DNA from 3 places in the Neisseria macacae ATCC 33926 genome. Region 1 is predicted to be linked to each of the others. Evidence: predicted binding sites of a transcription regulator. Region 1 holds the regulator's gene; each other region holds the start of a gene.
The links. The regulator FNR, encoded in region 1, switches genes on or off when oxygen is low (the NO sensors DNR and NnrR bind a similar motif). The targets are predictions, from matches to a motif close to TTGATNNNNATCAA.
Positions count from the first base shown of each region.

Region 2: a site for FNR is predicted at 1,609-1,622, ahead of MON40_RS06630 (FeoA family protein). Genes of this name have one in related genera too.
Region 3: a site for FNR is predicted at 1,246-1,259, ahead of MON40_RS06970 (GbsR/MarR family transcriptional regulator). Genes of this name have one in related genera too.

Region 1 is NZ_CP094241.1:2,181,156-2,184,435, reverse strand. Features, by position in the region: gene MON40_RS10495 (MBL fold metallo-hydrolase) at 1-926, opposite strand, end outside; gene fnr (fumarate/nitrate reduction transcriptional regulator Fnr) at 1,006-1,740, opposite strand; gene hemN (oxygen-independent coproporphyrinogen III oxidase) at 1,884-3,280, shown strand, end outside.
Region 2 is NZ_CP094241.1:1,367,053-1,370,332, reverse strand. Features, by position in the region: gene MON40_RS06645 (dihydroorotate oxidase) at 1-153, opposite strand, end outside; gene crcB (fluoride efflux transporter CrcB) at 494-856, shown strand; gene MON40_RS06635 (NAD(P)H-hydrate epimerase) at 888-1,514, opposite strand; gene MON40_RS06630 (FeoA family protein) at 1,831-2,097, shown strand; gene feoB (ferrous iron transporter B) at 2,268-3,280, shown strand, end outside.
Region 3 is NZ_CP094241.1:1,441,117-1,444,396, forward strand. Features, by position in the region: gene MON40_RS06960 (DoxX-like family protein) at 1-188, opposite strand, end outside; gene MON40_RS06965 (NADH dehydrogenase) at 280-639, opposite strand; gene MON40_RS06970 (GbsR/MarR family transcriptional regulator) at 703-1,221, opposite strand; gene MON40_RS06975 (hypothetical protein) at 1,352-1,612, opposite strand; gene hpnC (squalene synthase HpnC) at 2,110-2,925, shown strand; gene MON40_RS06985 (EamA family transporter) at 2,981-3,280, opposite strand, start outside.

The DNA.
Region 1 (3,280 bases):
GCGTAGGCGCCCCAGTGGATGGGCATGAAGCGTTTGGGAGCAAGCTGTGCGGCATAGCGGGCGGTTTGCTCGGGGAAGAGGTGATTGTTGGGCCAATGTTCGCTGTATTGCCCGTTTTCGATGAACGCGATATCGAACCCGTTGAATTTTTCGGCGATTTTGTCGAAATGGCTGCCTTGTGCCGAGTCGCCGTGAAAATAGAATTTTTCGCTGCCGTGTTCGATGGCAAAGCTGGACCACAGGGCTTGGTTGTGGTCGGTCAGGGTTCGGGATGAATCGTGGCGGGCAGGTAGTGCGGTGTAGCGGATGCCGTTGCGTTCGGTACTTTGCCACCAATCGAGTTCGGTAATGCGCTCTTGCGGCACGCCCCATTTTTTCAGCAGTACGCCCATGCCGAGTGAGACGATGAAATGGCTGTTGCCTTTTGAATTGAGTGCCTGCACGCTGTCTTTTTCGAGGTGGTCGTAGTGGCTGTGTGAAATCAGGATGACATCGACGGGCGGCAGTTCGTCGATTTCTGCGGGGGCAGGCTGGAAGCGTTTCATGGTGATGGGGATGGGGGAGACGGAATTGCCGAAAACGGGGTCGGTAATGATGGTTTGCCCGCCGATCCGCATCAATAGGGTAGAATGCCCGAACCAGACGAAGCGGCTTTTCCTTTCGGGTGCGGCGAGGAAGGTTTGCCAATCAGGTTTGACGGTAGGCAGAGGTTTGGGCGGGTGCGTTGCCTGCGGGTCGGTCAGGATCTTCCAAAATGCGCCGGTCAGGCCGGTCGGTTTCTGCTGAGGTTCGGGGTTGAAGAAGGTTTGCGTTTTCGGGTCGTAATGGTCGCTTGCGGGGTAAACGGGATGTTGGTCGGGATAGAGCCAGTAGGCGAGCAGGGCGCAGACAGCGGTCAAGGCAATGAGTTTTTTCTTGTGTTTCATAATTGGTTTTTATGAAGAAGGTCGTCTGAAAATTTTTCAGACGACCTTGGATTCTGTTTGAAAATAGTCTCGGTATCCATCAGATGGCGTGCGAACAGCCGGACACCATTTTTTTGAGGGCTTGCGAGTCGAGGATTTTGATGTGCTTGTGTTCGACCGAAATCAAGCCTTCGTGGTGGAACTTGGACAGCGTGCGGCTGACGGTTTCAAGTTTCAGCCCCAAATAGCTGCCGATTTCTTCGCGCGACATCCGCAGGATGAAATCGTTGGCGGCAAATCCGCGCGAGTAAAGGCGTTGGGACAGATTGAGCAAAAACGCCGCCAGACGCTCTTCGGCGCGCATATTGCCCAAAAGCAGCATCACGCCTTGGTCGCGCACGATTTCGCGGCTCATTAATCTGAAAAAATGGCTTCTCAGGCTGGGGATGTTGTGTCCCAGTTCTTCGATGTGGGTAAAGGGCAGCTCACACACTTCGCTGTCTTCCAAAGCCACCGCGTCGCAGCTGTGGACATGGGAGCAAATGCCGTCCATGCCGATGAGTTCGCCGGACATAAAAAAGCCGGTAACCTGATCGCGACCGTCCTGACTGGCAACCGTGGTTTTGAAAAAACCGGCACGGATGGCAAACAGCGACGCGAAAGGCTCACCGGTGCGGAACAGACATTCACCCTTCTTCAAGCGGCGGCTCTGTCGGATGACCGCGTCCAATTGTGCAAACTCATTGGGCAAAAGCCCGACAGGCAGGCAGAGTTCACGCAGCGAACAGGAAGAACACAGGGTTTTCATCTGATGCATAGCATTGTGTGTGGTCATAAAACACCCTTAAAATTAAGGTTTTTATCCTGTCATGATTACGTAAGTTATTGACACATATCAAGACAGGTTTATCATACTGTGGCATTCTACCAAACTATCCGAAAATTGCCTAACATCATTACTCTAATCACGCACACGCCATGAAAGTAATACCGATACAAAATAATCACAATAGAAACAATGACAAGCCTGAGTTCGATCGCGAACTCATCGCCAGCCTTCCTTCCAGCGGTCCGCGCTACACTTCCTACCCGACAGCCGACCGTTTTCATGACGGATTTCGCGAAGCCGAATATATCAATGCCTTGAATCAGCGCGGTATGGGGGCTTTGAACAAGCCCCTTTCGCTTTATATCCACATCCCCTTCTGCAACACCATCTGTTACTACTGCGGCTGCAATAAAATCATCACCAAAGACAAAAGCCGCGCCGATGCCTACATCGAATACCTTGAAAAAGAAATGGAGCTGCTCGCCCCGCATCTGGGCGGACGGCATCAGCTCGCCCAACTGCACTTCGGCGGCGGTACACCGACTTTCTTGAGCGACGACCAAATCGAACGCGTATTCCGCATGATACGCAAACATTTCCAACTTATCCCCGGCGGCGAATACTCCATCGAAATCGACCCGCGCAAAGTCAGCCGCGAAACCGTCCTCATGCTCGGCAAGCTCGGTTTCAACCGCATGAGCGTCGGCATTCAGGACTTTGATCCCAAAGTGCAGGCAGCGGTCAACCGCATCCAAAGCTACGACGAAACCAAAGAAGTCATCGATGCCGCCCGCGAAGCTGGATTTAAATCCGTCAGCGTCGATTTGATTTACGGCCTGCCGCATCAAACCGCCGAAAGCATCAAAACCACCATCGACACTGTCTTGTCGCTCGATCCCGACCGCCTTGCCCTTTATCACTACGCCCATCTGCCGCATATCTTCAAGCCGCAACGCCGCATCGATACCGAAGCCGTTCCCGGCAGCGAAGAAAAACTCGATATGCTGCAATACTGCGTTCAAACCCTGACCGAACGCGGCTACGTCTTCATCGGTATGGACCATTTCGCCAAACCCGATGACGAACTTTCCATCGCCCTCAAAGAAGGCTTCCTCCAGCGCAACTTCCAAGGCTACTCGACCTACGCGGACTGCGATTTGGTCGCCATCGGTGTATCTTCCATCGGCAAAATCGGCAGCACCTACTCCCAAAACGAACGCGACATCGACGCCTACTATGCCGCGCTTGATGCAGGACACCTGCCCATCATGCGTGGCTACCAGCTCAATCAGGACGACCTTTTGCGCCGCAATATCATCCAAGATTTGATGTGCCGCTTCGCCTTGGATTACCGAATCTACGAAAGCGTATTCGGTATTCCGTTCGACCGCTATTTCAAAGACGAACTTGCCGACTTGGAACAACTCGCCTCCCTCGGACTCGTCCGCCTGAAACCGCACGGGATGACCGTTACCCCCAAAGGCCGCTTCCTGATACGCAATATCGCCATGGTGTTCGACTACCACCTGCGCCATAGGGAAACCAA
Region 2 (3,280 bases), 810 kb from region 1:
TGCTTCCAGCGTCGCCGTTTTGGTGACGAAGCTGCCCGCGGCGGATTGTCTGACTTCTTCCAATTCTTCCACGGTCATACACGCCACACCAGCGGCGTTCATCAGACAGTTGTCAAAAGAAAAACCGGCGATTTGCGTTCTCAATGACGGCATATCCTGCTCCTTTCCCTTGGAAAATCAATTTGTTTGCGAAGCGTAACACGAATAGGCGGCAAAATTTTTAACAAACATCAAATGACAGGCAATGTAGGGAAATGTTGTTTTATAGTGGATTAAATTTAAACCAGTATGGCGTTGCCTCACCTTGTCCTGATTTAAATTTAATCCGCTATATATGATGAAGGAAAGGTGCAAAAAAAGGTCGTCTGAAAGCATGGTTTCAACAAAGTGAAAACCTAAAATGCTTTTCAGACGACCCTTTGTTTGCCTGTTCAAAATACGGTTAAAATCCACAACCCTACCCTTTTGATTTTTCTTGTCTCCGGATTTCGATATGTTTCAAAACGTCATGGCGGTTGCTTTTGGCGCGGCTTTGGGCGCATTGTCCCGCTGGTTGCTCGTTCTCGCCTTTGCCGCACTCTCCGTCCCGTTTTCAGCCGGAACGCTTGCCGCCAACTGGATCGGCGCGCTCTTAATCGGCATCTGCGCCGAATGGCTGGATAATCCGCAATGGAAGCTTTTACTGATTACCGGTTTTCTCGGCAGCCTGACGACGTTTTCCAGCTTTTCATTGGAAATGGTCACCCTGATGCAGGCGCAACGCTGGGCGACGGCGTTTTCAGCGGTCTGCCTGCATGTTTTCGGCTCCTTCCTTCTGACGGCATTGGGCATTTACTTGGCGCAAATCTGGAAATAGCCGCGAACATCGTCATCTCAATAAAATATTCTTACTCTATCCCAATATCTAAACACACGGTCTCTCCGCAATATGCCTTGCCTGCATCGGTCATATGCGCGGGCTTGTAGGCGGCGAAGGCGTAGGTCAGATCGGCGCGGAAGGTGTCTTGATCTACTTCGCCGGTATCGCAGTTCAGCCCGGTCGGGATGTCCAACGCGATTTTGAAACCGTCGGCTTGATTCAGCAGGCGGCAGACGGCGGCGGCTGTTTCGGGCAATGCGCCGCTGAAGCCTGTTCCGAAAATGCCTTCGATAACGAGGTCGTAACCTGTTTTCAGCCGACCTTCAAGCTCATCGGATCGGATAAAGCTGACGCCGTCCGAATGATTCAAACGCTCGCGGTTCAACTGCGCCAGCGGCGACAGTTTATCTCCCAAGACGAAGACGACATCTACCTGCCAATCCTGTTCCGACAACACGCGCGCGATGACCAAACCGTCGCCACCGTTATTGCCCTTGCCGCAAACGATCAGCGCGCGCCCTGCTTTGGGGAAACGGCGCAGCAAATCCGCGGCGGCGGCTTGTCCCGCGTTTTCCATCAGTTGCTCGAAAGTCGTGCCTTTATCGACTGCCATTTGCTCGTGTTCGCGCATTTCTGCGGCGGTGTAGATTTTCATCATTCGCTCCTTTTCTCTTTACGCCTATCAAACATCCAAATGCAAACCTTATCAATAGCCCTGCCCGACTTTCCCGTCAAATCATTCGCTTTTTTTGATTTGCCGCAAGAGGTCGTCTGAAAATCAGGAATTTGGTGGCTTTGGATTTGATTTTTATGTTAACAAGATTTATTATCAAAATAAAACAAAGTGATAAACAATCAAAACTACTTCTTTTGCGGGAACGGGCGTTGGAACATGCCTCGGCCTACCCTGTGTCAAATTCGTCTTTACTTGCCGTCTCTTTTTTCAATCGACAACGAAAGTAAAACACCCTATGTCTGCCATACCTTTGTCAAAACTCAGTAAAGGCGCAGTCGCGCACATCGACTCCATCGTCCCCAATTCGACTTTCGGCGAACTCGACCCGCTGGTTACGCGCCGTCTTGCCGACTTGGGTTTTTCAAGCGGAATGCCGTTGCAGGTGATCGCCGTCGGCGGATTCGGACGCGGTCCGTTTGCCGTACGTTTGGGCAACCAGTCGCAATTCTCGTTGCGGCAGGAAGAAGCGGGAAAAATTATGTGCCATGTGATTGACGGCTGACCGCCATACACGCAGGCGGGCTTCATGTTCTGAAAATGCGGCAAAGGCGGATTGAACCTGACCGCCCTATCCTTTTCAGACGACCCGGGTCGTCTGAAAGCGCCGTTTCAAAGCCTTTTCCCCAATTCAACGCCAAACTCATCACACAATCAAACAAGGAGAATAAATAAATGGAACTAAGCTATTTTGCCTTGATTGGCGCGCCAAACTGCGGCAAAACCGTTTTGTTCAACGGTTTGACCGGCGCACATGCCAAGGTTGCCAATTATCCGGGCGTAACGGTCGATAAGCGCGAGGGCGCCTTACTTGACGACAAGGCCGTTCGCATTATCGACCTGCCGGGCACATACAGCCTGCGCACGACCAGCCCCGACGAAGCGGTGGCGAAAGATGTCGCCGTAGGCAAGCTGGGCATTCCGCCCGACGCCATCATTGCCGTTGCCGACGCGACCAACCTGCGTATGACCCTGCGCATGATTTTGGAACTGAAAACGCTGGGACTGCCTATGGTGGTGTCGCTGAACATGAGCGACGTTGCCCGCAAAAGGGGCTTGAATATCGATGCGGCCAAGCTGAGCGAACTACTGGGCGTACCTGTTTTGGAAACGGTCGCGGTGAGCGCATCGGGCGTACAGGCAGTACGCGAAGCCGTGGCGAAGCTGCCGCGCAAACGCTCCTTCCCCGCCAACCCCGCTTCTGCCGAACGCACGCTCGAGGCGCTGGAGAGCGACAAACTTTATCAAGAAGTCGAATCGATTTTGGCACAAGTGGTACGCACCCAGATGACGCTGCCCGCATGGCACAAAAAACTCGACGACATCGTGCTGCACCCCGTCTGGGGCATAATTATGCTGCTGGTCATCCTGTTTATGGTGTTCCAAGCGGTTTACACATGGGCGGCGCCGATTATGGACGCCATCGAAGGCGGCTTTACCGCGCTGGGCGAATGGATAGGCGCCAACATGGAGCCGGGCATCCTCAGCGACTTGCTCGTCAACGGCGTCATTGCCGGTATGGGCAGCGTGTTGGTGTTCGTGCCGCAGATTACGATTTTGTTCGCCTTCATCCTGCTTTTGGAAGACTCAGGCTACCTGCCGCGTGCGGCTTTCCTGCTGGATAACGTGATGGCGAAAAGCGGCCTGTCCGGACGCTCATTCATCCCGCTCCTGTCGAGTTTCGCCTG
Region 3 (3,280 bases), 740 kb from region 1:
CCGATGTCCAATAGTGAAGCGGCGATTAATGTCGGCCACAGCAACGGATCGGGAATGCCGACCGAATGCAGCAAATCCAATGACATTTCAGGCATGAAAAACAGAGGTTGAGTGCCGCTCCACAGCCATAACAACCCCATCGAGTAAGACAGGTAAGCAGGGAGATTGCGTGTAGTGTTGGCGGACATATTGGTTTCCTAATTTCATTTTGGTTTGTTTATATATTTAGCCTGTAATTTCTAAAATTTCTGTCAAAAGAGAAATATAAAGGTAAAAAAATTAGGCAGGTTCCCGAATATCGTCTTCCCCAGGAGGATTAGGCAGACTTAAAAGACCGACAATCAAAGAATAAGTACCGCCTATTACCACGCCTGCTTGGAGGCTGCTGATAAAATCCGCACCAAACAATAAAAGATACAGACAACTGCATAACGATCCGACGATGCCTGCCCGGATAAGGCCGCATAAGTCCCTGTATGTAGACGTCAAGCTTAAGATCAAACCGCAAATTAGGGCCGGCACGGTAAATAATAAAGCATAGTAGCCGATATTAAATGCAAAAAATACCGTAGATGCAGTATAAACGATGATGACTCTGCCTCTCGGATAGTCGAAATAATCATCTGTTGAATGTGCCATAACACACCTATGATTGAGTAAGAGAAACCGGGGGTTGTGTCTTGCAAACCAATTGGGGCGGCATCATCGGAAAAATTTCTGTATTCCGGTGCCTATTTTTAAAATTTTCACCATGGTTGAGGTGGAAAGCTTCAGCATTTCATTTGCCCATATGGTCAGCGTGTTAATGAAATCATGGGTTTGTCGGATTCGCTGTTTGGCGGTTTCATTTTCCTGACTAAATTCAGGGCTGTCGATCAGGCTTTGCAAAAATTGCCGCGTCGGTTCGATTTCGCGCTGCATGCGCATTTCTGCGATGGTGCGGAACAAAGTCCAGACGTCGTCTGAAGTTTCAAAATGATCGCGTCTGTCGCCCAAGATATGCACGGTATGCACCAGCCTCAGATTTTGCAGCTCTTTGATGCTGTTGCTGACATTGGAGCGCGCTACGCCGAGCGTTTCGGTAATTTCTTCGGCATTCATCGGTCTGCCTAAGATGTAGAGCAGGGCGTGGATTTGCGCAACGGTACGGTTGACGCCCCATTTGGTGCCCATTTCGCCCCAGTGGAGGATAAATTTTTCAGTGGTCGGATTCAGTTTCATAGTGAGGGTATTTTATTTTTGTCTTTTATTTCTGTCAATACAGAAATAAAAGATTTTTTTGAAACGGGTAAAACAGGCGGACTGAATTCAGCCCGCCTGTTTTAAACCATAGATTATTTTTTACGATAGATTATTTTTCCGACTGCTGCTTGTAGTATTCAAGTAATTGCTTCGCTTGCAGCAAAGGCAGCCCGAAATGCTCGTTGATGTTTTTGAGGTCTGCTGTTTCTTTTCCGGTCAGATTTTGTTCGAGCCATTTCAGATTGTCCGGATTGCTTTTGATTTTTTCAAAATACGCCTGCTTGCGCTTCCAATTTCGCGACCACACCAGCAGCATGGTGAAAATACATAGCACGATTAAGAAAATATTCGTGAAAGCCATCATGTCCATTGTAGTCTCCGCTTACTTGGAAGTATGGGGATTATAAGCGAATCAAGTGTTTACGGATATATTGAGGAACGAGGACGGCATGGTTTCGGGTTAAGTTTGGATGGGACAGCTTATTTCCGTATTGTGATTCGTCATCTCAATATATAGTGGATTAAATTTAAATCAGGACAAGGCGACGAAGCCGCAGACAGTACAAATAGTACGGCAAGGCGAGGCAACGCCGTACTGATTTAAAGTTAATCCACTATAGTTTTTGCCGTACCTAAAATCCGTTTTGCGGAAAGGGTCGTCTGAATTGGGAAAACAGGGTAATTTTGTGGTTTCAAGTTTGGATTTCTATGCGCGTGTACAGTTAAATCATTAATAAAATAATGCGTTGTGTTAGAATCTTGCCGAGTTGTTAATACAGGTTTGGAAGTACTCCGTGCCGTCGGCAAGCCATTTGAGCAACGCGGCTCATACTTTCAGACGACCCCAATACCGAATTTCAAATATCTATGTCCGTCAACCATTACGAAAACTTCCCCGTCGGCTCGCTTGTCATGCCGCGCCGCCTGCGCAAGCCTACCCATGCCGTTTATGCTTTTGCGCGCACTGCGGACGACCTCGCTGATGAAGGCAATGCCGAAGCCGATGAACGCTTGCGCGCTTTGGATGAACTCAAATCCGAACTTGACCGCATACAGCGCGGCGAAACGCCGTTGACTCCGCTAATGCAACGTTTGCAGCATGAAGCCATCGCGCCTTTCAAGCTGCCGCTGCAGCCGTTTTACGATCTTTTGTCCGCATTCAGTCAGGATGTTGTCAAAACCCGTTATCAGGATTTTGGCGACCTGATTGACTACTGCCGCCGTTCTGCCAATCCGGTCGGGCGCATTATGCTGCACCTGTACGGACAAACCGACGAAGTCAGCATCGCCCAAAGCGACGGTATCTGCACCGCGTTGCAACTCATCAACTTTTGGCAGGACGTTGCCGTCGATTGGCAGAAAGGCCGTGTTTATATCCCGCAGGACGACTTGCAAAAATTTAATGTCAGCGAAACGCAAATTGCCGAAGGCAAAGCGGATTTTGCGTTCCAAAGACTGATGGCGTATGAGTGCAACCGCGCGTTCCAAATGCTCAAGGGCGGCTCGCCCTTGGGTAAAACGCTGAAAGGCCGTTTGGGATTTGAATTGCGGATGATTATTGTCGGCGGACAACTGATTTTGCAGAAACTGGACGGCAGCAAATACGATATGTTTACACAACGTCCTGTTTTGGATAAAAAAGATTGGCTGATTATTCTGAAACGGGCATTCTTGAAGAAATAAACCGACCGGCGCAAAAGGTCGTCTGAAAACGCGGCTTGAAGGCTCAAGGCTGTTTTCAGACGACCTTTTTCATGACTGCCCGCTGCACCCCGAATATCGATACCAACACCAACGCAAATCCCGCCAGCGACTTCGCATCCATCCCTTGCCCTAAAAACAGCCAGCCCAAGATAAATGCCGAGACAGGGCTGAGCAATCCCAGCGACGAAACCGCGGCAGGCGAGAGTTTTACGATGCCGTTGAAAAACAACACATAAGCAAATACCGCGCCAAACAGGCTCAAATACAGATAGCCGCCGATATTGGCGGGGCTTAAAGATTCGAGCCGCGGTTCGGCAAGCAGCGCGACGGGCAG